DNA from 2 places in the Chitinophaga sancti genome. Region 1 is predicted to be linked to the other one. Evidence: riboswitches for the same ligand, from Rfam matches in the RefSeq annotation. Region 1 holds a riboswitch; the other holds the start of a gene.
What was found. A riboswitch is a leader RNA that binds a small molecule or an ion and turns the genes downstream of it on or off. The one in region 1 is predicted to bind S-adenosylmethionine.
Positions count from the first base shown of each region.

Region 2: linked by a shared signal. The riboswitch ahead of SIO70_RS20635 (PLP-dependent aspartate aminotransferase family protein) and the one ahead of SIO70_RS11175 (PLP-dependent aspartate aminotransferase family protein) in region 1 are both predicted to bind S-adenosylmethionine.

Region 1 covers NZ_CP139247.1:2,666,285-2,681,338, reverse strand. Annotated here, with positions in the region: gene SIO70_RS11205 (multidrug efflux RND transporter permease subunit) at 1-2,081, opposite strand, end outside; gene SIO70_RS11200 (efflux RND transporter periplasmic adaptor subunit) at 2,120-3,271, opposite strand; gene SIO70_RS11195 (TolC family protein) at 3,327-4,658, opposite strand; gene lipA (lipoyl synthase) at 5,137-6,060, opposite strand; gene SIO70_RS11185 (hypothetical protein) at 6,164-7,018, opposite strand; gene SIO70_RS11180 (DUF2851 family protein) at 7,261-8,562, opposite strand; SAM riboswitch class I at 8,675-8,798, shown strand; gene SIO70_RS11175 (PLP-dependent aspartate aminotransferase family protein) at 8,927-10,105, shown strand; gene SIO70_RS11170 (homoserine dehydrogenase) at 10,156-11,337, shown strand; gene SIO70_RS11165 (Maf family protein) at 11,420-11,980, opposite strand; gene SIO70_RS11160 (geranylgeranylglycerol-phosphate geranylgeranyltransferase) at 11,980-12,921, opposite strand; gene SIO70_RS11155 (KdsC family phosphatase) at 12,943-13,464, opposite strand; gene SIO70_RS11150 (Rossmann-like and DUF2520 domain-containing protein) at 13,515-14,279, opposite strand; gene topA (type I DNA topoisomerase) at 14,666-15,054, shown strand, end outside.
Region 2 covers NZ_CP139247.1:5,051,519-5,066,572, forward strand. Annotated here, with positions in the region: gene SIO70_RS20625 (TolC family protein) at 1-1,045, opposite strand, end outside; gene SIO70_RS20630 (TetR/AcrR family transcriptional regulator) at 1,149-1,757, opposite strand; SAM riboswitch class I at 1,970-2,083, shown strand; gene SIO70_RS20635 (PLP-dependent aspartate aminotransferase family protein) at 2,224-3,393, shown strand; gene SIO70_RS20640 (amidohydrolase family protein) at 3,429-4,730, shown strand; gene SIO70_RS20645 (YdcF family protein) at 4,727-6,004, shown strand; gene SIO70_RS20650 (dicarboxylate/amino acid:cation symporter) at 6,417-7,673, opposite strand; gene SIO70_RS20655 (sodium:solute symporter family transporter) at 7,850-9,547, shown strand; gene SIO70_RS20660 (hypothetical protein) at 9,693-10,232, opposite strand; gene SIO70_RS20665 (TonB-dependent receptor) at 10,687-13,911, shown strand; gene SIO70_RS20670 (RagB/SusD family nutrient uptake outer membrane protein) at 13,931-15,054, shown strand, end outside.

The DNA.
Region 1 (15,054 bases):
TCAGGATCACCACTACGTTGCTCCAGGATAAATGAGAAACCTGCTGTACTACCCAGCCCCGGAATAGCCGGTGGCTGAATTACTAAAACAGATGCCTGTTTCCAACGGGATAATTTTGCCTGTATGTTAGCTGCAATTGCCTGGATTTGGGTTTCCTTAGACTTTCTGTCATCCCATGGTTTCAGCTGTACGAAGATGGTCGCACTGTTTGACTTGGTCGCAAAGCTGATTACGTTCAAACCTCCCAATGCGGCATAGTGACCAATACCCGGTATACTATCCAAAGCATGCATCATACCCTGCAACGCTTCTACTGTACGCTCTGTAGAAGCTGATTCCGGCAGGTCAAAAGTGATATACAAACGGCCATCATCTTCTGTAGGAATGAACCCGGTAGACTTAGATCTGAACAACATGAACACACCTACGCAGATACACAGGAGGAGGATCATCACATATCTTGCCCAACGGATACTTTTCTTTACCCCCAGTGAATAACGGCTGGTCACGTGACCAAACCAGGTGTTGAAGCGATAGAATAATTTGTTGAGCCCTTTTGAATTCTTATCCAGGTGCATAGGACGCAGGATCAGCGTACACAATGCAGGTGTCAGAGACAACGCGATGAAAGCGGAGATCAGTACAGAGATCGCGATTGTGATCGCAAACTGCTGGTACAAACGACCTACGATACCAGGGATAAACCCTACTGGTACGAATACCGCTGCCAGGATTAACGCAATTGCGATAACCGGTCCGGAAATTTCTTTCATAGCCTGTATGGTGGCGTCTTTCGCTGACATCTGCTCATGGTCCATATTATGCTGGACCGCCTCCACCACCACGATGGCATCATCCACCACGATACCGATCGCCAGTACGAAACCGAACAGGGTCAGGGTATTGATGGTAAAGCCCAGTGGTATAAAGAAGATAAACGTAGCAATGATAGACACCGGAATCGCCAACACCGGAATGATGGTCGCCCTCCAGCTTTGCAGGAACAGGAACACCACGATCACTACCAGTAAAAGGGCCTCAAGCAGTGTTTCCACTACTTCGTGGATTGACACTTTTACCACAGATACTGATTCGAATGGTACTACATAATCCACATCCGCAGGGAAAGCTTTCTTCAGCTCTTCCATAGCGGTAGTCACATTCTCGGCAGTTTCGATCGCGTTACTACCTGGTGCCTGGTAAACCAGCAGGTAAGATGCTCTTTTACCATCTACAAAAGAGTTACCAGTATAGTTGAATTTACCCAGTTCTACGCGGGCTACATCTTTCAGGTACACGATACCACCGTTATTAGGTTGGGTCTTTATCACGATATTGCCAAACTCCTCGGTATTTGCCAGACGACCTTTTACAAAGATGTTGTACTCGTAAGTCTGACCAGCCTTTTGCGGAGGTGCACCTACTGAACCAGCTGCGATCTGCGCGTTCTGCTCTGTGATGGCAGCTTTCACTTCATCGGCAGATACGTTCATTTCAGCCAGCTTATCAGGCTTCAGCCACACACGCATACTAAAGTCATCCGCACGGGTGAAGATATCACCCACACCTTTTGCACGCAGCAAGGCATCTTTAATAAAAATGTTCGTATAGTTATCCAGGAAGGTTACATCGTGTGAACCCTTTGGAGAATATAATGCCACCAGCATCAGGATACTGGGGTTACGTTTTCTTACTGTAAGACCTAAACGTTGTACTTCCTGGGGCAGGGTTGGCTGAGCGATACCCACGCGGTTCTGTACATCCAGTGCCGCAATGTTGATATCAGTACCTACTTCAAAGTTTACAGTAAGGCTCATAGAACCACTGTTCGTACTGTTACTGGTCATGTAGGTCATACCAGGCGTACCATTCACCTGTACTTCCACAGGAGTCGCTACGGTCTGCTCAATGGTCTGGGCATCCGCACCAGTATATGTACCTGTTACCTGCACTGTAGGAGGTGAGATTTCGGGATACTGACCGATAGGCAGGTTGAGCATCGCCAATATCCCTACCAACACCAGTACGATAGAAATTACTATCGCGGTGACTGGTCTGCGTATAAAAGTATTTGCAATCATGATCTTCTTCTATTGATTCAAACTCAAACTGGTTATGATTATTTTTTAGGAGCCTGGCCCGGAGCCTGCTGTGTTTGTTTCGGTACACCTGAAGTGTCGATTGTACCACCATCACGTAAACGCTGGAAACCATCCGTCACTACCACTTCGCCTGATTTAAGACCATCTGTAACAACGATGAGGTCTCTCATTTTTGGGCCCAGGTGGATCTTACGTTGCTCTGCGATTGTATCTTTTGCTACAAATACAAAGAACTCACCCATCTGTTCTACTACAGCTCTGTAAGGAATGATCACGTTTTCACCACTCTGCGCATTCAATACCTGCAGTACCGCGCTCATACCATCTTTCAGCTCATCTTTTGGATTCGCGAATTCGATACGTACTTTGATGGTAGCAGTCTGGTTATCCACCCCACGGTCAACAGCGAGGATCTTACCCTTTTCAGAATATGCAGTACCCCCTGGCAGTGTAAGGCGGAAGGTAGAGTCACCAGGAGTGATGGTCTTACCCTGCATGGCAGAAAAGCGTGGAATATCAGTTTCGCTTACCACGAAATCAACCGCAATCGGGTTTTCGCTGGACATGGTGTTCAGCAATGTGGTTCCCTGGCTGATCTGTGCACCCAGCTTTACCTGGGAGATACCAATACGGCCAGTGAAAGGCGCTTTAATAATGGAGAAATCCAGGTCAGTGCGGGCAGAGGCCAATGCTGCTTCGGCGGCTGCTACGCTTGCACGGCTGGTTTCGAGTGTTGCATCAGCATTGTCCAGCGTCTGGCGGGCAATCGCATCCTGCTTAGCCAGTTCGTGGTAGCGGTCCGCATCTTTCTGTGCACGTACCAGGGTCGCTTTTGCACTAGCCAGGTTCGCTTCTGCCTGGCGAGCAGCAGCTTCATATTTACGACGGTCTATTTCATACAGGGCTTTTCCTTTCTGCACGACCTCCCCTTCTTTAAAAAAGATACCGGTGATATAACCACTTACCTGCGCACGCAGTTCCACCTGGTTGAGCGCCACCACTGTAGCCGGGTATTTATCATAATAAATAGCCTGTCCCATAGTAGCAGCCGTAACATTTACCTTGGTTGGAGGCATTACCATAGCACCTTTTTGTGCCGGACCTTTACAGGAAGCCAGAAAAAACATACCTGTAGCGCCAATGAGGAGAATGTGTTGCTTTGTTTTCATCTGAAAATATTTGTCCTTTCAATGACTGATTGTTGCAATCAGCCAGTTTTATCATTTATTGAATTGATGGTGTTAAAGTACCCAATGCCACTTCCAGGTCTATCTTGCTGGATAATACAGTGTACATAGCATTATAGTAGTTCAGCTCTGCTGAGCGGAGGTCTGTCTGGGCGGTGATTACTTCCAGGTAGGTCTTTATCCCCTCCCTGTATTGCAGATCGATCAGGTTGTATACCTCTTTGGCCAGATCCATGTTTTCCCTGAGCACGAAATATTCGTTCAGGTTACTCTTGTAAGAGGCCATTGCCTGGGTATATTGTGTATTGATCTGTTGCTTCAGTGATTCTACATCCCAGTCGGTACGCTTGATGTTCAGCTCAGCTATCTTGATATTATGGGTGCGTTTGAAACCCTGGAAGATAGGCATCGATACGGTAAGACCTACCAGGGAGTTAGGATAGTTATTGTTGTACAACTTCCCGAAATCCTTGTTGAAGTAGGCGAAGGTATAACTACCGGATGCCGATACAGTAGGGAGATAAGCCCATTTATTATAGCGTAGTTCTGCTTCCAGGAGTGAACGCTGGGTTTGCAGTAACTGGTACTCGATCCTGTTCTGGTAAGTAACGGTTGTGTTGGTATCCAGCTGTATGCTCTGCGCCATTTGGATGGTATCGTATTTCACATCCAGTACAGAGTCTGCCGGGAAGCCCATATACTGTTTCAGTAAAGCATTTTTGGCTTTCAGGGATTCTTCCCCTGTTTTCTTTTGCGCTTTGGCATTGTTCAGGGAAATAGTGGCTCTCTTGTAGTCGGTTTTGTCTACAATACCGCTTTGGTATTGATTGTAGGCATCTTTGAGGCTACGTTCCAGGCGCACGATATCCTCATCCAGCACGGCTACCTGCGCTTTGGTAAGCAGCATGTCGTAGTAAGCTTTGGATACATTGGATACCACATCGATCTGATTGCTGGTGGTATTTTGCACAGCCTGTTGACGTACAACCTTAGCTGTTCTGCTGGCCAGCAATACATCCCTGTTAAACAGGTTTTGTGTTAAAGTAAAGGCTGCAGAAGAGGTGTTCTCCACACCAGTGGTGATAGCGGCACCGTTAAAATAAGACGTCTGCAACTTCAGATAGTGGTTCAGGCCGGCGGCCAGATTCAACTGGGGATACCAGTCTGCCAGTTTGCTCTTGATGGTATGTTCCGCAATCTCCTGGTCCAGCAATGTTTGTTTCATCACTGGTTGGTGAATAAGCGCATACTGGATACAATCCTGTAGTGACGCTTTCGGCATGACGGAATCAGATACCTGCTGTGCAGAGGATGAGGTGCTAATAAGCCCCGCTCCCAACAAGGCGGTCAGATAAATTACTCTTTTCATAAAAGGTTTTGACAATCAGTTTCTTCTTTAGACCAATCGTAGAACAAAGCAATAATGCTGTATGTTCTTTGCTTGCGCAGTAATAATTAAGAATTTAAATAAGACACACAATACCGGCTAAGCACAGATCAATATGTACTAACAATCAAACAGGTAGGTTGCAGGTAATGTAGGTGTAAGCTGCGGTTCTGGTCGTATATATGGGCATATACCGGGAAATATCCGCATATTTCCCTGAAACAATTTGAAAAATGTGTTGCGAAGATAACTATTCAATTAAATTTTCTATCTCTATAAATCAACAGATTGTCTATTATTTTGACAACTGTTGAATTAGTTGGGATAGTAACTCAAGGTCTGCTGGTTATAAAATGCACTCCTATTTTTACAAATATATTCTAATCGCAATTGAGATGCGAAGATATGATGGAAATAAAAAAATCCATCACCGCTGATGGATTTTAATAAACTTGATCAGTTATTTATTTGGCCGCCCACTATGGATATGCTTCTCTGCATGGTAGGAGGATCTTACCAATGGTCCTGATTCAACATAATCGAGTCCCATTGCGTAACCGATCTCTCTGTACTCTGCAAACTCATCCGGGTGAACAAACCGTATTACAGGCAGATGTTTTGGTGTAGGCTGCAGGTATTGACCAAGGGTCACTACATCACAACCATTATCATACAGATCCTGCATCGCCTGGATCACTTCTTCTTTGGTTTCACCCAGACCCAGCATGATACCGCTCTTGGTACGCATACCTCCGTCTTTCAGACGGCGGATCACCTCGAGGCTTCTGTGGTATTTAGCCTGGATACGCACCTGTTTTGTCAGGCGCTCCACAGTTTCCAGGTTATGAGAAACTATCTCTGGTGCTACATCGATAATACGCTGCAGGTTTTCCCACTGGCCTCTGAAGTCAGGGATCAGGGTTTCCATAGTAGTTTCAGGGCTCAACGACCTTACAGCCTTGATGGTGTTGGCCCAGATGATGGAACCACCATCTTTCAGCTCATCCCTGTCTACGGAAGTGATCACAGCATGTTTCACCTTCATCAGAAAGATAGCTTCTGCCACACGCTGAGGCTCATCCCAGTCAACTGCTTCTGGTCTGCCAGTGGCTACGGCACAGAATCCGCAGCTACGTGTACATACATTTCCTAATATCATGAAGGTAGAAGTACCGGCTCCCCAGCATTCACCCATATTAGGGCAGTTTCCGCTTTCGCAGATAGTATGTAATTTATGGGTATCTACCAGGCTACGCACCTGTTTGTAGTTTTCTCCTATTGGTAATTTGACACGCAGCCAATCAGGTTTTTTAGTCCTGGGGGCAGGTGCAGCATCAGGTGCTGTACTGCAAGGTGTTGCGGTCGTGAGTATTGGTTCTTGCATCTCTGATCCTTTCTTTAAGATTACAAAAATAGTACTTCTTGAGGGAATCCAATAAAAAACGCTTTTGCCGGGGCAAAAGCGTTTTTTATATTATTTCTCATTTTTACTTCTTCTTATTCCAGCGCTTACCGAACTGTAAAGCTACATAAGCATTGAAAAAGAACTTCTTAGGATCGTTTTCAACCATTATAGGTATATCCTTGGTATAATATTCAGCATTTACACCAACCTCCAGCGCGCTCACTACTTCATTGAATCTGGCCCAGTCAAAACGAAGACCTGTTTTGGCATGTACACCTGGCGCTATTGTCACCTCTCCCCAGCCTTTCCCAAATCCACCGCCACCAATGATAGAGTTTCTATCCAGGAATGCCTGGTTATCAGCTACGCTTTCACCATATTTGATAGACTTTACGGTTACACCATCATCCGGATCAACTACATTCAGGTAATAAGGTTTCAGCAACCCAATTGAAAGACCTCCATAGTAAAAGGCATTTACCAACACCCCGTTCTTATTGGCCTTACCACCTAACAATTTCTGCTGCCCGATACCGATCTTCACCTGGTAAAAGTTATTCTGCTTACCATAGATATAAGGTTTTTCAGAATATACAAATCCGTATTGGTCTACTCCCTTGATCGCACCAGACTTCTTATCTTCTTTTGGATCTTTCTTCTCTGCAAATTCAAACTGGAAAAAAGTCACTTTCGTTCTGCTGCTGCGATATCCTTTTTCAAGAAAACCGCTCCAACCGTCGGTGTTAAGACGTGCACCTACTGAAAACTCACGCTGATATACATTTTCCAGTTCTTCCTGCTGTTTAAATGAGGCAACGGGCTTAGACTTCTTCTGCTCCCTGTGCTGTACTCCTGACTTCACCGACGAGCTACTGTCCTGTGCCTTCAATCCACCTGCCGCTACCAATAAAAGCAAGAATAAGTGTAATTTTTTCACCTGTATAGATTTGTTTTTGTTAAGGGAGTAATATTAAATTATGATTGACCAGCCTCATCACGAATTACAAACAAAAGTATCCTGAGTCTAACTGTATCGCCCACCATTACTAATAAACGTAAGGGGCGTAATATTGGTATACTTATCATTACAAACCTACACGTTTTTTCTTTCATGTGTAAATTTGTTTTTATCCCCCGGCCTCGTCTTCACTTAGATATAACGCACTCGGAGTAAAATGGTTACAGGGCAATGCCAGTCTTCAGCAATTTGCATCCTACAGCGCATTCCAAACATCGCTTTTCCTCACAGTAGTGCTGCTTCAGGTGCAGCAATGCCTGGGAATCTGCGGCATCTCCTGCCAGTATCCCCACTTTTTTCCAGCCTTCCATCACACTGTTTTCCTCTGCGGGCAGCGTTTCCATCATGCCCAACGCCTTTTCCTGGTATTCCGGCAATCCTTTCTCCCTGCCATATAAATACAACAAGGGTAAAATACTATTGATGATCACATTCCTCGTTACCATTATGCCCGGTCTGCGCATAACCACCGCCGGGGTATCGAACCTGTAATGATCCTTCCAATAGCCCTCCGGCTGCGCAAACAGTACCTGCTGAAAATGTTGCAGATCTTTCATTTCCAGCAGCCGGGCAAAGAGATCCCTCCCCTGCTGTAACAATACCGCCAGGCTGGCCAGCCTCACCGAAGGAAACGAAGAAGGCCGCATCCGCAACCATCTCCACTGATGAGGCAACAATGACAGCAGTTGATATTTCCGCTTCAGAAATACATATTCTGCCTGCAGTTCTAATGGATAATCATCTACAAACTGCCCTTCCAGCATTCCCGCCTGCCCGAATAAAAGCGCTTCTAACTGTACAAGATTATGCTTATTCCGCACCAGCAGTGTATATGGCAGGGATTGGGCCAGCTTCAGAAATGCATCTCCATTTACCGGCATCCCATAGCTGTGTGCAATCGCCCAGTAGCAACACTCCTCCCAATTATTCCTGCTCTTATTCAGCCACTCTTTCATCATATTTGCCCTGCTTTCTAACCGCTCTACCAGCATGCGGTCTTTCCAGTTTCTCCAGATCAACCGCTCTACTGTTGCCACATTCCCTCCACAAGGCACAAAATGACCGGAATGTTTCAGCTGCGCATACCTGTTCAGCAACATTTTGGGAATAGCCGACTGCAATTCCAGACAAGGAATTCCCTGCGTCGTCGTCTCATCCAGATCATGCTCAAACACCACATGCAGAATCACATTCTTATACCGTAAATCCCGCTGATGATTGTGCCTGTACCAGTCAGAAGTCTTTAAATGCAATTCTACATTTCCAGCCCAGGTAGCATCGCCTATCCGCAACCGGGCATTGCTAAAATCCGGACCATCATTGGTATTCAGTACTCCCGGTTGAAGTACCTGCACAGGCTCTCCTTCTATCGTATGCAAGTGGGAAAGGGTAAACAAACGATGTTGCCAAATATATTGGAACAGCTCCTCTGTGAGGAGCGGGGCAATCTGAACAATGGTCATAAATTCATCTTTACTAATAAATTTAGCATTCCCAACACCAGATTTCCAAATTTTTCTTTTTTTGGAAATCTGATAGAGTTACCATTAACTTTGCACCCAGTTCTTTATAGATGACTTATCCAGAAAGGCGGAGGGACTTGGCCCTGCGATGCCTTAGCAACCAACCTTGTTTAACAAACGAGGGAAAGGTGCTAATTCCGGCTTCGGTTATACATATAACCGGAGATAGATAAGTTGGCAGAGATTGACATTTTCATCGTACTTAATAATACTGAAAAGGCTCTTCCAACTACGGAAGAGCCTTTTTTATTTTGGGTAGTTATCGTTCTGAACCACCTGTTCATAACCGTATAATTACTTTGCGTTGAAAATAGCTACACAGTTATTACATAGTATCCCGATAGATGAATTGACGGGCGCCATTTCCGTTCCCATCTATCAGACCTCTACCTTCGTACAGGAATCACCCGGCATCAACAAAGGGTTTGAATTCTCCCGTGCCAACAATCCTACCCGCAAGGTGCTGGAAAACATTATCTGCAGCCTCGAAGAAGGCCACGCAGGTTTTGCCTTTGCCAGTGGTATGGCCGCGATCGATGCAGTAATGAAACTATTAAAATCAGGAGATGAGATCATGGCTGTCGAAGATACTTATGGCGGTATCTTCCAGATGTTCCAGCATATGTTTGAACGCTTTGGCATCAAAGCAAACTTTGTAGACACCAGCAATACCGACAAAGTACTGGCTGCCATCACGCCAAATACAAAAATGATCTGGCTGGAATCGCCCACCAACCCTACATTACGCGTATCCGATATCAAATCCATCAGCAAGATAGCCAAACAGCACAACGTACTGCTGGTAGTAGACAATACCCTGTGTACACCACTGCTGCAACAACCTATTCCAATGGGTGCAGACATCGTGATACATAGTGCTACCAAGTATCTTGCAGGGCATACCGATGTAATCGCAGGACTGGTTGTAGTCAACACCAAAATACTGGCCGATCAGTTACGTTTCAATCAAAATATTTCAGGAAGTATACTCAGTCCCTTCGAAGCATGGCTTACGATCAGAGGCATTGAAACCCTCTGCCTGCGCCTCGATAAGCAATGTAGCAATGCCATGGCCATCGCCGCCTGGCTCTCTGCACATCCCGCTGTGGATAAGGTTTTCTATCCCGGACTGGCATCGCACAAAAACCACCACATCGCCCGTAAGCAACAAAAGCAATACGGTGCACTCGTGAGCTTCTCTCTCAAAAGTGACAACATCAAAAATGCAATCAGAGTAGTGAACGCCACCCGGCTGTTTAAACTCGCAGAAAGCTTTGGTGGTGTAAAGAGTATGCTGGATCATCCAGCTACTATGACACACCGGAATATTCCGGAAGAACACCGCAAGAAAACAGGTCTCGCGGATTCCTGCATCCGCCTCTCTGTAGGTATTGAAGATGCAGAAGATCTCATTAACGACCTCAAACAGGCACTGGATAAACTGAACCTGCCTGCAGGTAAACAAATTACAGTTTTACAATAAACGCAAAACCGTTTTGCAACGGACACTGAATGCAGCACTAAGTATTGAACATGGAAAACAAAATTATCAATCTGGGGATTTTCGGATTTGGTTGTGTGGGACAAGGACTTTACGAAGTATTGAACAGAACTAAAGGTATCAATGCGCGTATTAAGAAAATATGTATCAAGGACCCCAATAAGCCTCGTCCAATCGACGCCAGCTATTTCACTACAGACAAAAATGATATCTTACAGGACCCTACTATCGATGTAGTAGTGGAACTGATCAATGAAACAGAAGCTGCTTTCGAAATCGTAAGCACCGCTCTGCGTAATGGTAAAGCAGTAGTAAGCGCCAGCAAACGCATGATCGCCGAAAACCTGCCAGCACTCTACCAGTTACAGGTAGAAAACAAGGTGCCTTTCCTCTATGAGGCATCCAGCTGTGCCAGTATTCCGATCGTACGTAACCTGGAAGAATACTACGACAATGATCTGCTCAATGCAGTAGAAGGTATTTGTAACGGGTCTACAAATTACATCCTCACGAAAATATTCGAAGAAAATCAAAGCTTTGACGAAGCTCTTCAAAAGGCGCAGGAGCTGGGTTTTGCAGAAACTGACCCTACTTTGGATATCGAAGGGTACGATCCAAAATTCAAGATCGTTATCTTACTGTTACACGCCTTTGGTACATTCGTAAAACCGGAAGAAGTATTCAATTTTGGTATACATCGCCTGAATGATTTCGATATTCAGTTCGCAAAACAAAGGAACTCTACAGTGAAGCTCATAGCTGGTTGTAGAAGGCAAAACGGGAGTGTGAATGCATCAGTATTACCACATCTCGTGAAGGAACACAACCTGCTGTATGATGTATACAATGAGTACAATGGTATTCTGCTCGAAAGTGCATTTACCGACAAGCAGTTCTTTGTTGGTAAAGGTGCCGGTGGTACCGCTACTGGTAGCGCAGTGCTTTCCGACATCTCTGCACTGACATACAATTACAGATACGAGTATAAGAAGATCAAGCAGGCTAACTCTCCGGTGTTTACCAACGATGTGCAGTTAAAGATTTATCTGCGTTATCGTACAGCCGATCAGGTACATCTGCCAGACTTCTACAATATCTCTGAAAAATATGAATCCTCTACCTGGCGTTATATAGTTGGGGTGATCAATCTGGAAAAGCTGAAGGAAGCTAAATGGCTGAATAATCCAGATGTAAACCTGCTGGTATTGGAATAGAAATTGTGTTAATAGGAAGTATCAAAGTATTAACCAACCAAAATGAAACGGCGTTCCTGCTCTGATCAGGGCGCCGTTTTTTTTATAATCTTTCTACGACATTGCTTACAGGCAATCCCATCACGTTGTAAAAACAGCCATCGATTCTGTCAATACCTACCGCACCAATCCATTCCTGTATGGCATAAGCACCGGCCTTGTCATAGGGTTTAAAGTGATCTACATAATACGTGATCTGCTCTGTCGTCAATGGTTTGAAGTGTACTGCTGTTTCTTTTGAAAAAGCGTCTTCCTCACCATTGCGGATTATAATCACCCCTGTTATTACACGGTGCTCCCTGCCACTGAGTGCACTTAGTATACGGATTGCATCCTCCCTGTCCTTTGGCTTTCCGATAATAGTTTCATCCAGTACTACGACCGTATCAGCAGTAATAATGATATCGTCTGCCTGGCACAAAGGCACTACGGCTACTGCCTTCTGACGCGCAATGTGAACGGGAATATCCGGGATGTGCATATCGGCAGGAAAGGTCTCTGCCGTCTCTACTACCTTCACTTCAAAGGGAATACCTGCCTGCTCCAGCAGCTGTTTGCGCCGGGGTGACCGGGAACCCAGTATGACACGTTTGCCTGTATACATCAGAGGAATAATTTAAAGAAAACCATCGACAGAATACCTGACAGCATCACCAGTTTTACCAGGGAACTCACTTTGTGATAATGCTCCGGCAGGTGTGCTTTTTTCAGTAAAGAATATATATAGTAACAAGGCGCCTGTACGAAAATAACCAGGTAGGCAATCGCAATATACCAGCCTATCAGTGCTACTCTTACCTCAACTACCACAATCAGCACCTGCAATCCCAGCAGTAATCCATAGCAAATCTTCTTAGCTGGTTCCACACCCCATACAATTGGAATCGTGCGACAACCATCTTTGCTGTCGCCGATTAAATCTTCCAGGTCTTTTACAATTTCCCTTACCAGCGAAATCATAAAAGCGAATACTGCATAGATACCGATTATCTGAATCAGCTTTCTGCCTTCGGGAGACATGATGGCTTCAAAGCTTTCATAGATCTGTTTCTCATAAAAGCCTACCACTACCACAGCCAGCGCTGTGAGCAGGGAGATAACGACATTGCCGATCAGTGCCTGACGCTTGAAGGAAGTAGAATAAAACCACAGCAACAGTGAACACAGTACCTGTGTAAAGCCCAGGTAGATCTGACCGATCTTCCATGCAGCAATAAAACCAATACTCACTCCTGCCAGGTTAAAAATGGTGTGCCAGGCCATGGCCCAGCGACGGTTGATCACCTTGTCCAGCACCATTTTGTCAGGCTTATTGATGATATCAATATTAATATCGAAATAGTCATTAATAATATAACCGGCAGCAGCAATCAGCACTGTCGATAAACTCAGCAGGCAGAAAGATGCCACGGACAAGGAAGGTTCCACACCATTATAATGGAGTATAGGCGCTACTACACAGTATTGTAGTAAATATTGCGTAAGTGCTATATATAAAAGGTTTGGATACCGTACCAGTTTGAAAAAAGCTGTCAGTAACTTCATAATCAATTAATTGGAAATAAATCAGCGGCTGGCTATTTCTTCATCTATCGTCCAGTGCCCATTAAGTTTCAGCACCTTCTCGATTACTTCCCTTACACAGCCATTACCACCATTTACCGGTGAGATATAACGGGATATACTTTTGATTTCAGGTACAGCGTCGGCCGGACATACCGGCAAGCCTACCAGTTGCATAGCACGGTAATCCGGGATATCGTCTCCCATAAAAATGACCTGCTCCCATTGCAGGTCATTCTCGAATACATAATCCTGCAGCTTTTCCTGTTTATCAGTAATGCCGGTATAAATATCTTTTATTCCTAATCCCTGTAGCCGGCTTACCACACTTTCAGATCGTCCACCCGATATGATGGCGATACGGTAACCTTTCTTTACGGCCAGCTGCAAAGCATACCCATCCTTAATGTTCATTCTACGTGATTGCTCCCCATTTGGTAATAATTGAACAGTACCATCTGTGAGTACGCCATCTACATCAAACACAAAAGTGGTGATGGGCTTAAAAAGAGATAAAACGTTCATTGCGTTTATTAAAATATCGTATTGCGCAAAAGTAGTATAGATTTTTGATGTCAGGCATTATAGAAATCATAAATGCTGTCAGACATCACCTTATAAATTTTCTGCAAGTGTGGCTGATCCTGGATCAAAGCTCTGTGTTTAGACATCGTCTCCTCATCATTTCTCATGGCAGGACCTGTTTGCACCGTTTCAGGAGCGAACTTTTCAAGCCTGTCAAAAGTTTCCCTGATGATGGGTTGAAGCAAACTGAAGTCCAGTCCCATTTGTTCACAAAACTGTTTTGCCCTCACGATCAGGTGATTAGTAAAATTATTAGCAAGTACCGCGCCCAGATGTAATTGAAGCCGCTGTTCGGAGCTAACTATCTCAGTCTGAGACGAAATACTCTGTGCGATAGATTGCAGTCTGCGCATTACCTCGTCATTGCTGGCTTCCAGCAAAAGGGGGATCACAGGATAATTTTTTACCTCCTTACGAATAGATTGTAAAGGATACATCACCCCGGTATGGGTAGAAATGCGCCTGATGGCATCCAGGGATACGGCCCCTGCCGTGTGCAATACGATCCTTTTGCCCAGTCGGAGCTCGTCATTGAGTTCCGGAATGGCCGAATCACTCACTGCCAATAAATAAATGTCTCCCTCCATATTGATATCCAGGAGGTCGTCACTAGCCGATGCATGTAAATTCTCTGCTAATATCTGAGCATTTTCTTTCTTACGGCTTATAACCTGTAAAATCTGGTGTCCGTGTATTTTTAATAGTGTACCGAAACAATGCGCAATATTTCCCGCGCCAATAATTACTATGTTCATCGGGTAAAAGTGGTTATTAATATATTATGGTGTACCGGTCAGATAAAAGCAAAATTTAGGTTGCCGGGCTCATACATTTATATGATACAGCACGTTTCCCTTCCGTTCAGCGTTGTTATCCAGCAATTTAACCATTAAACTGTTAATCATTCATTTTTAATGGATTTCCCAAAAATATTACATTTATATTCAATGTTTTAAAACAGACTGATTTTTTATTCTACCACTTCTTTTATATACTTGCAAAAATCGGATGGCCCCTTTTTGATCAGTTGGCCATCCTCCCGCCAGAGAGAGCACTTAAATTTTGAGGAACTTACTTAAAGCGGTTTTATACAATTTAATACGGAATTTTACGTATCTAGTAGCACATAAAGACGGCATTCATGGCAAAAAATCTAGTAATTGTTGAGTCTCCGGCCAAAGCCAAGACGATTGAAAAAATACTGGGCAGCGACTTCGAGGTCATATCCTGCTTTGGTCACATCCGTGACCTTGAGAAGGATGATATGGGCATTGATATCAACAATAACTTCAAACCTAAGTATATAATCCCCGATGACAAAGAAAAGGTAGTGAAGGACCTGAAGAAGCTGGCCAAGACAACCGAAGAGGTTTGGTTAGCAACGGATGAGGACCGTGAGGGGGAGGCCATCAGCTGGCATTTATGTGAAGTACTGGGGTTAGACCCGGAAGTTACAAAACGTATTGTTTTCCACGAGATTACGAAGCCCGCCATTGAAAAAGCCGTGCAACAGCCCCGCCTACTCAACAT
Region 2 (15,054 bases), 2.4 Mb from region 1:
CCTGTTGTGCTTTGTGCTTTTGCTGACCGGAGGTGAAGAGGTCCCACTGCAGATGTACACCCCATAAGAAATAGCGGGTTTTATTGTCTACACTCCAGTTGAAGCCCTGTGAACCAAGGTCCAGGAAGGTGCTGAGTTTCGGAACGAGGTAGGAGTTGTATTGTTTGTATTGCAGACCTGCGATCTTTTTTTGCTGTTCCAGCTGTTGCAGTTCTTCCCGTTTTGTAATCGTGCTGGTATCGGCTACCGGCAGGAGGGAAGCGGTAGCAAAAGTGGTGCTGTCCAGAAGAATAGTATCGTTCAGGGGTTTGTTGAGGAGGAAGTTGAAATATGCTTTTGATAGGGTGCGTTGGTTTTCAGCACTGGTGATATTGGTGATAATTTTTTGTTGTTCTGCCTGGGAGCGTGTCAGGGCAGTGGTATTGGTCACTCCGTTTGCAATAAAACTTTTATTGACCCTGATATTTTCATCTACCAGCAGCATGGCAGCGTTGTAGATTTCAACAGCACGGCAGCTTTGGTAGTACTGGTAGTAAGCAGTTTTGAGATCCTTCACCAGTTTACGCTTATACACGTTTACTGTTGCCTGTTGCAGGGAAATACTTTCGCTGCGGATTTTGTTGGCATACCAGATCTCTGTGTTGATGAGCGGGAGGGTGGTGTGCAGTTTGGCATCGTAGAAATTATCGGGATTGAGGAGCACGGATTGATTTTTCAGCTGTGGAAACTGGTTGCTGCCCGTGAGCTGGTTGAGGCTCGAGTACACATTGTTCAGCAGGTCTCCGAGTGGAATGTCGATGGTACGACCACCGGCTGCACGGGTATAATCACCTTCCAGGCTCACGCTGGGGTAAAAGAGTGATTTGGCTTCCTGCAGGGCATACAGCGATTTGTCCAGCTGGAAATTGCGCTGCTGTAGGCCCTGGTTGCGGGTAAAGGCTTCCCGGATGTAGTGTTCAAGCAGCGTATCCTGGGCAGAAAGGCGGAATGATGCGCCCAGGATAGCTACTATGAACAAAAGTCTTTTTTTAATGCGTGTTGACATAATGAACACTGTTTAGTAAAGTGGTATAAAAAAAGACACGTTAAGTGTCAATGAAAAAAGGTGGATTATTATTTGTGTCAACCTGATGGTTGACACAAACAATTTATTTCTGAATAATTTGCATAAACTCTTGTATTGCAGACTGGACAAGGGATGCCTGCTCTCCTTCATTCAACCTGGTCACTTTCATCCTGTCACGGATAGAGAGGGCGATAATGCCATGTCCTAAACTCCAAAAGATCATTCCTGCTTTTACAGGATCAGAGAAACGGAGGTGGTCTTTGGCAGCTTCTACTGTATTCAGCAGGAACTGAAAGGAGCCGTTACAATTTTCCCAGAAATCATCTTCCTGCACCGCTTTCATAGGAGAGCGAAGTATGAACATGAGATCGTAGAGGTCCGGGTTGGCAATGCCATATTCGATATATGCTTTCAGCAATTCCCGCAGTCGCTGCATGGGATCGGCAGAAACAACATGCACCTGGAAGTATTCATGCAGCTGATCAAACGCTTCGCGCTGGATCTCGTAAAACAATTCGTCTTTATCCTTGTAGTACAGGTAGATGGTAGCAGGGGAATACTCAATCTTTTCTGCAATGTTGCGGATCGAGGTTTTCTCATATCCATCTTTAATAAACATCTCCATGGCAGCGCTGATAATCAGCTTCCGCATCTCCTGTTTTTCTCTTTCTTTCCTGTCAGATATCCCCATAATGATTTAATTTACAATGCAAACTTACTGAACGGTGTTTAGTAAACCAAATAAAATCTCTCCGAGGCAGGTAATTTCTCTTGTATTCCTTTCCCTTTCTGTCCCTCCGCTAAGGAAATCTTCTTTTGCCGAAGGCGAAAGAAGATTTTTTTGCTTCATTTTCTTGGAAATTTGGAATTTCCCGCTTTATCTTTGCATCAGTTCTTTAAGATACCTTATCAAGAAAGGCAGAGGGAAATGGCCCTGCGAAGCCTTAGCAACCATCCTGTTCCACCAAACAGGAAAGGTGCTACATCCATCCCGGATCAAACCGGGAAAGATAAGTCAGTAGATTTGATCGATATTACTCAATATACTTTTAAACTCACCTGACTATCCAGGTGAGTTTTTTTATGCCCACTCCTTTCTGATAAGCTCTCACGGAACCCTGTTTAATCAATTTCATCATCAACTAAAAAACAAACCGATGAGCAACATCACCCACCTTCTCCATTCCATTCCGGTAGATCCGTTAACAGGTGCTATCGCGGTTCCGATTTATCAGACCTCTACCTTCGTTCAGGAAGCACCCGGCGTGAACAAAGGCTATGACTATGCCCGTACCAACAATCCTACACGCGAAACGGTAGAGAAAATCGTGGCCGGCCTGGAAGGCGGCAGTACCGGCATCGCTTTTAGCAGCGGACTTGCAGCTATCGACGCTGTATTAAAACTGCTGCAATCAGGAGCTGAAATCATTGCTGTAGACGATATTTACGGGGGCGCTTTCCGCCTTTTTGACAAGGTGTACAAAAAGTTTGGGATCAAAGTCACTTATGTAGATACCAGCGATGTACAAAATGTACTGGACGCCATCACACCCGCTACAAAGCTGATCTGGCTGGAAACACCCACTAATCCAACTTTAAAGATCTCGGATATCGGGGCGATCGCGAAAATAGCCAAAGCCCATAAAATCCTCTTTGCCGTAGACAATACTTTTGGTACCCCGGTATTACAGCAACCCCTGTTGTTAGGTGCAGATATCGTCATCCATAGCGCTACCAAATACCTGGGTGGACACAGTGACCTGATAGCAGGTGTGGTTGTCACCAAAGAACCTGCATTGGGAGCTGAAATCAAATTTTACCAGAATGCCTGTGGTGCAATATTGTCACCATTCGACAGTTTCCTGTTAATTCGTGGTATCGAAACCGTTCACCTGCGTGTGCGTCAGCATTGTGCCAATGCAAAAGAGATTGCACGCTTCCTGGAGCAGCACCCATTGGTCGATAAGGTATTTTATCCCGGCCTTTCATCACACCCTCACCATGATATTGCGAAAAAGCAGTCTAAAGGATTCGGAGGCATTGTGAGTTTTACCCTAAAAACAGATACGGAAGCTGCGGCACAGCAATTTGTGACCAGCACCAAATACTTTAAGCTTGCTGAAAGCCTTGGTGGTGTTAAAAGTTTGTTATGCCATCCGGCTGCCATGACCCATAAATCTATCCCTGACGAAACGCGCAGAGCCGCCGGGGTAGCGGATAGCCTGATCCGTTTAAGCGTGGGATTGGAAGAACCGGAAGACCTTCTGGCCGACCTCGCTCATGCCTTTCATCAAATTCAGTCCGCAACGGTCGCGATATTTAACTGATAGTTCGTAGTTTGCAATACTGCAAACAATACTGAATGAAGAATTATCTGTTGATGACCATAGGGGCAATATTTCAAAGCTGCCTAATTTTTGCGCAGCAGGGACCCCTTACGGTACTGAAAGATATTACGCTCATAGACGGCAGCGGCGCGCCAGTGCGCCAGCATGCAAATATGGTGATCCAGGCAGATAAGGTGGTTTCTTTTCCGGATACTAAACACCTGCCTAAAAACGCCAGACGCATTAACATGAACGGCAAAACGGTCATGCCGCTGCTGATCAATGCCCACGGGCACCTGGGACTGATAAAAGGAAATACAGCTACCGCCAATAATTATACGGACGCGAATGTGAAACGGCAGCTGGAACAATATTTACACTACGGCATCGGCGCCGTATTGAGTATGGGTACGGATCAGCCACTGATCTGGCCATTCCGCGATTCCTCTCAAAAAGGCGCTATACCCGGCGCTACCGTTTATACTGCCGGCTATGGCTTTGGGGCTAACGGTGGCGTACCTCCCGGCGCATTTGGAAAACATATCCAACGGGCCCTTACTCCTGAAGCGGCAACAGCTGCCATGGAACAACTGGCGGCCCTACATCCTGATTTTGTAAAGATATGGGTGGATGGAAATCCCAAAGTGACGCCTGATATTTACCAGGCGATTATTACTTCTGCCCATGCCCATGGCATTAAAGTAGCTGCTCATGTCTATTACCTGGAAGATGCCCGCAACTTAGTGAACGATGGCATCGACCTGCTGGCACATAGCATCCGTGATCAGGTGGTAGATAATGCTTTCATTACCCTGATGAAAGAAAAAGGTACTTATTATATTCCCACACTCTCTTTAGACAAATACAATTTTGCATACGGCACACAATTGCCTGATTGGATAAATGATGACTTTTTTATTCACTCCCTTGAACCCGGTGTATACGATGAATTAAAACGTATGCCCCAGCAGAACGACAAGGACCGTGAGAAAAAAATCAGAGCCTTCAATATCGCAAAAACAAACTTACATAAACTGGACAGCGCCGGCATCCCCATTTGTATGGGTACCGACTCTGGTGCACAACCCACCCGTGCACAGGGCTTTTCAGAACACTTAGAATTAGCACTGATGGCCGAGGCAGGACTCACCCCACTCAAAGTTATTACCTGTGCCACCGCCAATGGGGCAAAATTGCTAAACGGCGCACATCATTCAGGAACTTTAATACCAGGAAATAAAGCAGATTTTATGATCCTTGATGGCAATCCGGCAGAGGATATCAAAGCCACCAGGAGCATTACCGCAATTTGGAAAAATGGAAAGGAAATAAAATGAAATTGAACAGAAAGATCTTTGCCATTGGCCTTTGCACAGGGCTACTGGCCACCACAATGACCTTTGGGCAACACAAGAGTAAACATTATCACAAGCCGGTAGCAAAACCACGCGCCACTGTTCCGGCACGCATCACGTTTACGGCTACACAGCAGGTACAAATCAGGAAGTCTTTTTACTTTCTCTATATGTTGGAAAGAAAAGGAGATACGCATGATATCGTACAAAAAGATGCGGTATTTAACACCATCGCAACTGAAAGAGCCACCCGTTTACAAACGGCACTCAGTACCTGTACCAATGCGGCCTGCCTGGGCGAAGCGTTGGAATGGACCCCGGACGAAATCCGCAGAACAGGAGATGAGTTTGTACAGTTAGTAAATACTAACAATTATATGACGGAAATGGTACAACGCCTGAAGGTAGTGAACCGTTACCCGGTATATGATGAAGAAAATGATACGGCTTATATCCGCAAAGTATGGGGAGATATCGCCAAGGGTATGAACCACATTTACGAAGTGTATTTACAGGGTGAACGTCCCCGCTATGCAGCGATCGATAGCGCTTCTATACAGCCATCTGATTTACCTGCTGTGAAAACAGGTTTACAGCACAAAATGGGAGGTTCCTTTTATCGCCAGTCATTGCAGGCAGCCCTCACCGCACTGGAAGTAAATGGCAGGGATGAGGCCACCCGTTACGAACCACTGTATGCCGGTCGTAATGCGGCGGCTTTTAAAAGGTCCCGTTTGATTTACTGGAATGCCTACAAGTACAGTGTGATCCTCGTGCCCGGCGCAGGTCCCGGAAAGAAAGGACAGAGCATGGATTCAGTAGGAATGTATCGCTGCAGACTGGCTGTGGAAGCTTATAATAACAAACTCGCACCTTACATCGTCGTTTCCGGTGGACATGTACATCCGTACAAAACGCCTTTCTGTGAGGCAGTGGAAATGAAGAAGTACCTGATGACAAAATTGGGTATTCCGGATAGTGCCATCATCATAGAACCACATGCAAGACATACGACGACGAATATCCGTAATACGGAAAGGTTGATGTACCTGTTTAATATGCCGGCTACCAAACCGGGGCTTATAATTACTGATCCCATGCAGTCGCTGATGATTGAGAAGATGGCGCCCCGTTTTGTAAAAGAAATCGGCTATGTACCTTATAAGGAAATGGAGAGAGTGGATGATACGACGAACAGGTTCCTGCCGGATGAAAAGGCATGGCAGGAGGATCCTAATGATCCGCTGGACCCGTGATAGAATGCTGGCCCTTTTGGATGCTGGTTAGCGACTAAAGCTGGCAGGAAGATCTTCATGATGTGCTGGACCCGTGATAGAATGCTGGCCCTTTTGGATGCTGGTTAGCGACTAAAGCTGGCAGGAAGATCTTCATGATGTGCTGGACCCGTGATAGAATGCTGGCCCATATGGATGCTGGTTAGCGACTAAAGCTGGCAGGAAGATCTTCATGATGTGCTGGACCCGTAATAGAATGCTGGCCCTTTTGGATGCTGGTTAGCGACTAAAGCTGGCAGGAAGATCTTCGTGATGTGCTGGACCCGTGATAGAATGCTGGCCCATATGGATGCTGGTTAGCGACTAAAGCTGGCAGGAAGATCTTCATGATTTGCTGGACCCGTGATAGAATGCTGGCCCTTTTGGATGCTGGTTATTTACCACCGCTGGCTGGAAGATCTTCGCCATCCGTTTTTTCGGTTATCCACTTCTTCCCCTTCAGCACCCTGGTCACCAACATCGCAGCTACCGTATCACCTGTTGCATTTAATACAGTAGCCAGCGGATCCACCAGCGTACCAACTATCATTACCGCTGGCAAAGCCGCCACCGGAAATCCATACACAGACATTACAAGGAGCTCCCCGATGTACCCTCCATTGGGGACGCCTCCTTCCACAATACTCACGATCACTGTAATCCCCAATGCCAGCAGGATCGTATCCACCCCCGAAAAATCCCTTCCAAACAGCGCAAATACCACCCCGATCTTTACAATCGAAGAAATACTGGATCCATCCTTATGCAGCGTGGCACCTAATGGTATCACCACGTTATTAATACTTTCCGGCACCTTCATTTTCTTCCCCGCTTCCAGGTTGGCAGGAATGGTCGCAATGCTGCTGCAAGACCCTAATGCGGTCAGGGAAGGCACTATATTATATTTCCAAAATGTAATGATCCCCTTCCACCCACCGGCCAGGAAAGCGTAAAAGGAAAACCCCACGAAGAAGTAAACAATGCCAAACCCATAATAGATCTTCATAGAACTGGCATAGGTCACGAACAATTGCGGACCCAGCTCCGCAATCTGGCAGGCGAAATAAACGCCCAAACCCAGTGGCGCCATCACCATAATAATGTCCAGGAAGCTCTTCATCACGGCATTGGCCGATAGCAGGAACTTCCTGAAAGGTGCACCTGCCTCCCCGGCTTTCAGGGCCGCAAAGCCCATAATAGCGGCAAAGATTAACAACGGCAGCATATTCTTCCTCGATAAGAGGGAAAAGAACTCCTCTGTGGTCAGTAATCTCACCATCTGATCTCCCCAGTTACCCGCATCTTTGAGGTCCGGCAATGACCCCGGAACCGTCACTACCGCTTCCAGCGGAAAAAGCCAGATCACCACAATCGTAAGAAATGCAGCTATCAATATAGTAGAAAGGAATACCAGTCCCATGGCAGACATGATCTTACCCAGTTTCTGCCCCGGATCAATATTGGCAATAGCTGCAGAAATAGCAAAGAACACCAGCGGTACCACGGCAATAAAGATCAGGTTAAGGAAAATATCACCGATGGGTTTCAGGATCAATACCCGTGGCCCTAGCGTGAGACCCATAATGCTGCCGGTAATGATCCCTCCCAGCAAAAGCAGGATGCTACTATAGTTCTTTATTAATTGACGCATAAGGATGTAATATAGAAAAAAACTCCCGAAGGCAAAATCCGCACATTCGAAGGTTAAAATTTTACCAGATAAAAATATTTTTATACTTTAAATGTAAAATTGACAATTATTACTATCTTGCCCCTCGATGCAGGAGTACCCGTTGTGAAACTAGACACCGTAACATTCCACATAATATGAATAAACTCGCCAACATTGATTACATCATATTTGTAATCTACTTCCTGGTAGTCGCGTCTTATGGTTACTGGATTTACCTCCGGAAAAAGAAGGCCACTATGAGTACGAAAGATTTCTTCCTGGCAGAAGGATCACTCACATGGTGGGCCATAGGCGCTTCCCTCATTGCCTCCAACATTTCAGCTGAACAATTCATTGGTATGAGTGGCAATGGCTTCTCTGTCGGTATCGCCGTTTCTGCCTATGAATGGATCGCAGCTGTAGCCCTCATTATCGTAGCAGTCTGGTTTATTCCCGTTTACCTGAAGAACAAGATCTACACCATGCCACAGTTTCTCAAAACCCGTTATAATGAAACGGTGGCGCTCATCATGGCTGTATTCTGGTTATTCCTGTATGTGTTTGTCAACCTCACGTCCATCCTGTTCCTCGGTGCACTGGCCATCAACAACCTGGTAGGTGCTGAACATTTTCACATCATCATGGTGGCCCTGGCTATCTTTGCACTGGTCATCACATTAGGTGGTATGAAAGTGATCGGTTATACCGATGTGATCCAGGTGATCGTACTGATCATTGGTGGCCTTGCTACTACGTGGCTGGCACTGACTATGGTGAGCGAACACTTTGGCCTTGGCAAAGATGCACTGGCTGGTTTTAATGCACTCATGAAAGATTCTCCCGATCACTTTGAGATGATCCTCAAAAAACCTGGTCCCGGCGCTTCGCAGGAGTACATCAACCGTTATCTCTTATTGCCTGGTATCACTATTTACTTTGCAGGCCAGTGGATCATCAACCTGAACTACTGGGGGTGTAACCAATACATTACACAAAGAGCACTGGGCGCGGATCTGAAGACCGCCCGTAATGGTATTCTCTTCGCTGGTCTCCTGAAATTGATGATGCCTGTGATCGTGATGTTGCCTGGTATCGCCGCTTATGTATTGTACAAGAATGGTGGCTTGCAGGGCGAAATGGCTCCTGGTGGACAATTCAATGCGGACAATGCTTATTCTGCTGTACTGACCTTCCTGCCAAATGGTCTGAAAGGTTTGTCCCTCGCAGCGTTGACAGCTGCTATCGTAGCGTCACTGGCGGGTAAGGCAAATAGTATTTCGACGATCTTTACACTGGATGTTTATAAGAAATATATTAATAAAGAAGCCGATGAGAAAAAGCTGGTATGGACAGGTCGCATCACGATCGTTGTGGCCATGCTGGTGGCCATTGCCTTTACATGGAATGACCTGTTAGGAATTGGTGGTGCAGGTGGTTTTACCTTTATCCAGAAATATACAGGTTTTATCAGTCCCGGTGTATTCGCCATGTTCCTGCTAGGTATGTTCTGGAAGCGTACCACTGGTGCAGCGGCAGTAGCAGGTATCGTAACCGGCTTTTTACTTTCCGTGGTGTTCAATAACTATGCAGCGGAATGGTTTGGACATGAAACGTGGTTATACACCGCGTTCCTGAACAGCAAGGGGGTATATGAGATTCCATTCCAGATCTGTATGGGCTGGGCATTCTTCTTTACCCTGGTGGTGATGGTGATATTGAGCCTGGCAGGTCCGGCCATCAACCCGAAAGCCTTCCAGCTGGACAAAGCGATGTTCAAACTGGCACCGTCTACCATCGTTATGATTGTAATAACGCTGCTCATACTCAGTGCGCTGTACATCCGCTTCTGGTAAACATTTATTTAGTCTCTACAAGCTGTATGAACCCTCAGTAATTTTTGCAGATTACAGCTATTCAATAACGTGAACTATGATATACGAAGGTCGAATTCATTCGACCTTTTTTTTATGCCAGTAATAGAGCGGTTGCGTATCAATTTTATTCTAATCTCACTTCTCTCACGGTTCCATTTCCCGCCAGATCTTCCGCTACCGCTACTACCTTTCCTCCAGCCGGCAAACTGGCTGCGTTATAATACCAGTCCACACCATTCCTGCCTAAAACAGCCTTGCCTCTTTCCAGCATCGCACCCGCCGCATCATGTACCCGTACTTCCACTTCCGCTACCCTGAATTCATCTTTTGCTGTGACGATTACAGTGTTCTCTTCAAATTGGATATGCTGCACTTCGGGTGATTTAAATGCATCCTTTATCGCCATATTATAAGCATTCTGTCCGGCTCCTGCTTTGGACTTATAGTAAGCCTTTAGCTCCGGATCCAGTAGAATCATCTTTGCATATGCTGCTGCCACCTGCATCTTATACCGGGCTTCCAGCTGCTTTTTTGTCGGTTTTTTCTTCGACGGACCGCGTTTCTTGGCCATAATGATCTGGCCATTCCGTTCGTAGATCGTGAGTTGATCGCCGAGGGTACCTCTGACGAGTTGGAGGAGTATACTGTCTTTAACAATGGCCATAACAAACAATTTTTAAGTTATAGGAATGAATATACCTAAACGCCTGCAACTACGGTGAAGCTTTTATACTAAATCAGCACTAAATGAGTACTAATACATCACTTAATCTGCACCTCAATATCGAATTGATATACAAGTGTAGTTATAATGTACTTATAGTGTACTTAAAATGTAATGTTGGTCATAAAGCCTCGCTATACCTTAGTGGACTATCCAATAAAGGCTAAATTCCCCCTATGCGATATTCCCGCCGGTTACGTTCCGGGAACGATTGCGTAAATAAACACGCGTAATAAGTTGTTCGTTAGAAAATTAGCCGTTAAAATTGTTGAAGGAGCATGAATAATAAGGAGGGACATTTTGTAGCAGTAACCCGATATTCTCCGACAATTCTATCAACCAGTTGAACACGTCTATGAAATAGTTATAAGATTCTAAACATTGAATTCCACTTATGAAAGGATTAATTTTCTTCATGACCATCCTCCTGGGATGTATGAAGGTGTTTGCCCAGTCGTATCAGATCTCTGGAACAGTTACCAGCAAAGAATCCGGCGATAAATTGCCGGGCGTCTCCATTCGTATTAAAAACACGAATACGGGTACCCAGAGTGATGCCGACGGACAGTTTCACCTCAAAGTTCCCAATGGACAAACGGTTTCCCTGGTACTGACCTATGTAGGCTACCAGACACTCACAGTGAACGCTTCACCATCTAACACGGTAAAGGCACAATTACAACTAGCTAACAACAACATGAATGAAGTGGTTGTAGTTGGCTATGGCACCGTATCCAAAGGCAACTTTACCGGTGCTGCGTCTTCCCTGAATGCGCAGAAAGAACTGAAAGACGTACCGGCCAATACCGCCGCCGAAGCACTGGCAGGCCGCCTGGCTGGTGTGCAGGTCACGACGACCGAAGGCAGACCCGGTGCAGATATCCTGATCCGTGTCAGGGGCGGTGGCTCTATCACACAGGACAATTCTCCCCTCTACATTGTAGATGGTATCCAGGTTGAAAATGCACTCTCTTTATTGTCACCACAGGAAATACAAAGTATCGATGTACTCAAGGATGCTGCGTCTACCGCCATCTATGGTGCCAGAGGTGCTAATGGGGTGGTGATCATCACGACCAAAGGTGGTAAAGATATGCCCACCCGCGTAAGTTATGATGGCTATATGGGGGTACGTAGTATTGTGAACGAACTACCCGTATTATCGCCGTATGACTATGTAAAATATCAGTATAAACTGTACAACTATCAAACGGACGATGATACCAAAAATGCTTTCAGGGATAAGTATGGTCGCTGGGAGGATCTTGAATTGTACAAACAGGTACCGTCTACCGACTGGCAGGATGAAGTTTTTGGCCGCAATGCCACGAACAATACACATGTGGTCACGGTGACAGGTGGTAATAAAACCTCGTCTTTCAACCTCACGCTGAACAATACTTCCGAACAGGGTATCATGCTGGAATCCGGTTATCGCCGTACCATGGCAGCATTCCGTTTTGATCATACTGCCAGCAAACGCCTGAAGGTGGGCATCACCACCCGTTACAGCCGTCAACGGGTAGATGGCGTAGGTACTTCAAATACGGGTTCACAGGGCACTAACCGCCTGCGCAATGCCGTACGCTACAAACCGTTTATTGCTCCCGGTGATGAAGATGTGGTGGACGTATTCGATCCTGAATATGCGAATCTTACGAACCTTACGAATCCTGTGTTGCTTGCACACAATGAACTGAAATATGATTACCGAAACGATGCTAACCTAAACGGGTATATGAACTTTACGATCCTGGATGGATTGACCTTCCGGAGTACGGTAGGCTTCACCAGCACAGGCACGCGTACCAATACTTACAACGGGTATGTTACATCCGTAGCGCGTTCTAATGCAGATATGCCGGTAGTCACCATTGCTACAGGAGAAACGACGACCCTCACCAATTCAAATACGCTTAGTTATAACAAAAACTTTAATAATAAACACCAGCTCGATCTGCTGGCCGGTCAGGAAATTTATATGCTGAAAGGGAATTCTCAGAGCACTACTGTCAAGTGGATGCCAGTGGATCTTACACCTGAACAGGCATTTGCCGGTATTCAAAAGGCCACGCCGCCTACCGGGCAAATACAGGATCCGCCTACTACCAGCGTGACACAAAACAGGCTGATCTCATTTTTTGGCAGGGCCAATTATGGATACAACAACAGGTACCTGGCTACACTCACCCTGCGCTATGATGGGTCTTCCCGGTTCAGTTATGAAAATGGTTTTGCTTCTTTCCCCTCTTTAGCCCTGGCATGGCGGGTGACACAGGAAAATTTCATGCGGAATATTCATTGGCTTTCTGACCTGAAGCTACGCGCTACACTGGGTACTGCGGGTAATAACCGCATCTCGGAAGACCTGTTCAAAACCATGTATGGTACCAGCACCAGCTCCTATGCCTTTGATGAATCTGTGACACCGGGTACTGCCCCGCTGTCTTTAGCCAATCCTCGCCTGAAATGGGAAACGACTGTATCCCGCAACCTCGGGCTGGACTTCGCAATATTGGATAACCGGATCAGTGGTTCCGTGGATTATTATTACAACAATACCCGCGACCTCCTGCTGGCTGCACAGATTCCTCAAACTACGGGGTATAGCAGCCAGATCCAGAATGTAGGGAAGACGCAAAATAGGGGAGTGGAACTGCAGATTGCAGCGGTGGTGATCAATAAGAAAAAAATGAGTTACAATGTGTCTTTCAACATCGCGGCGAACAGAAACAAAATCGTGAGTCTGGGTACGGATCCTACCGGCGCCCCCCTGAAATCTTATTACGCCCAATCCGGTTGGGTAAATAGCCTGAACGATTTCCTGGTAGAAGTAGGACAGCCCATCGGACAATTTTACGGCTATGTCACCGATGGCTACTACAAGATCGAAGATTTCAATTACGACGCCGGCACACAACACTACACCCTGAAATCAGATGTCCCCAATAACAGCGCGGTAGCCCTTGGTAGTCGTGAAGTACAACCCGGTGACCTCAAACTGAAGAAGCTATCAAAAGATACTTCCAGGATCATTGGACTGAACGACAGGCAGGTATTGGGAAATGCCCAGCCGAAGTTCTTTGGTGGTTTCAACCAGCAGTTTACATGGAGGGGATTTGACGTGAGTGTTTTTGTCAACTTCTCTTATGGCAACAAGGTATACAATGCGAATAAGATCGAATTCACTACTACCTATCAATACAAAGATAACAACCTGATCCGGGAGATGAAAGATGCGTGGAAATGGTATGACGACAATGGTGCACTGGTAACTGATCCGGAGCAGCTGCAGGCGTTGAATAAGGATACAAAATACTGGTCAGCACCGGCGGGCAACTACTTCCTGCATTCCTTTGCTATAGAAGATGGTTCTTTTATCAGGATCAGTAACCTGACCATCGGGTATTCACTACCGTCTTCATTGCTGAAGAGAACCCATGTCTTCTCCCGTTTCAGGGTATATGCCACGGTCAATAACCTGTACACGTTTACGAAGTATACGGGCTATGATCCGGAGGCCAATACCCGTCGCAGCAACCCGCTCACGCCGGGGGTGGATTATGCGGCTTACCCGAGAAGCCGTTTCATACTGGGTGGTGTCAATGTTTCTTTTTAATGGATTAAACGATTTGATTATGTACGCGAACATACGTTCATTCATCATACTTATCATTTTTGTCACAGCATTCAGTGCGTGCAAAAAATACCTGACGATCGAGAACCCGTCTACGATATCGCAGGATGCTGTATTTACCAGTGTATCCAATACGAATGCCGCTGTAGTGGGTGTATACGCTATGTTGATCGGCGATAATGGATACGGTAACCGTATTTCGTGTTTGTTTCCACAATCATCGGACGATTTTAAAACATCCGGTGACTATAGTGCGGACGACAGGAGAGGGATCAGTACTTATGGTGCCAGTGCGGGGAATAGTGATTTGCCGAACCCTTTTAACCAGTTGTTCAAGGGGATAGAGCGGGCGAATATTTGTATCAAATATATCCCATTGTCTCCTTTGTATAATGGTGGTTCTGCAACAGAGCAATCACAGATGAAGAAGATGTATGGAGAGGCGCTGACCCTGCGGGCACAGTTTTACTTTGAAGCGTTGCGCAACTGGGGCGATCTGCCTGCACAACTGGTGCCCGCCGCAGATCTGACGGATATGTACCTGCCCCGGACTGATAAAGATTCCATCTACCAGCAATTGCTGGACGACCTGGCAGTGGCAGAAGAATTAGTGCCCTGGAGAACGGAATCACCAGATCAGAATTTACGACTCACCAAAGGTGCGGTGAAGGGGATCAGGGCCAGGATTGCGCTGGCTGTAGGCGGCTATTCATTGCGTACCAATCCTCATGTGATGGCGAGAAGAGATGATTATAAAAAGTTTTACCAGATAGCTTATGATGAATGTGCGGATATTATGGCACATCCGGAACAGCATGCGCTGAATCCTGTGTATGAAAATATCTTCAAGTCATTGCATACGTCTACGCGAACCGACGATGCGCATGAACTGATGTTTGAAGTTGGTGCATATGGTGGGAATGCCAGTACAGATAGTAAGCTGGGATATTACAATGGTCTGAAGCATAATACCTCTTCCCGTTTTGGTGGCGGTGGTGGTGGCATCAATGTATTGCCGACGTATTTTTATGAGTTTGATTCAATTGGTGATTGTCGCCGGGATGTGACCATCAACCTGTTTGAAATAGATGCAAATAGTCAGAAGATAGCGGTAACAGCAGGTGT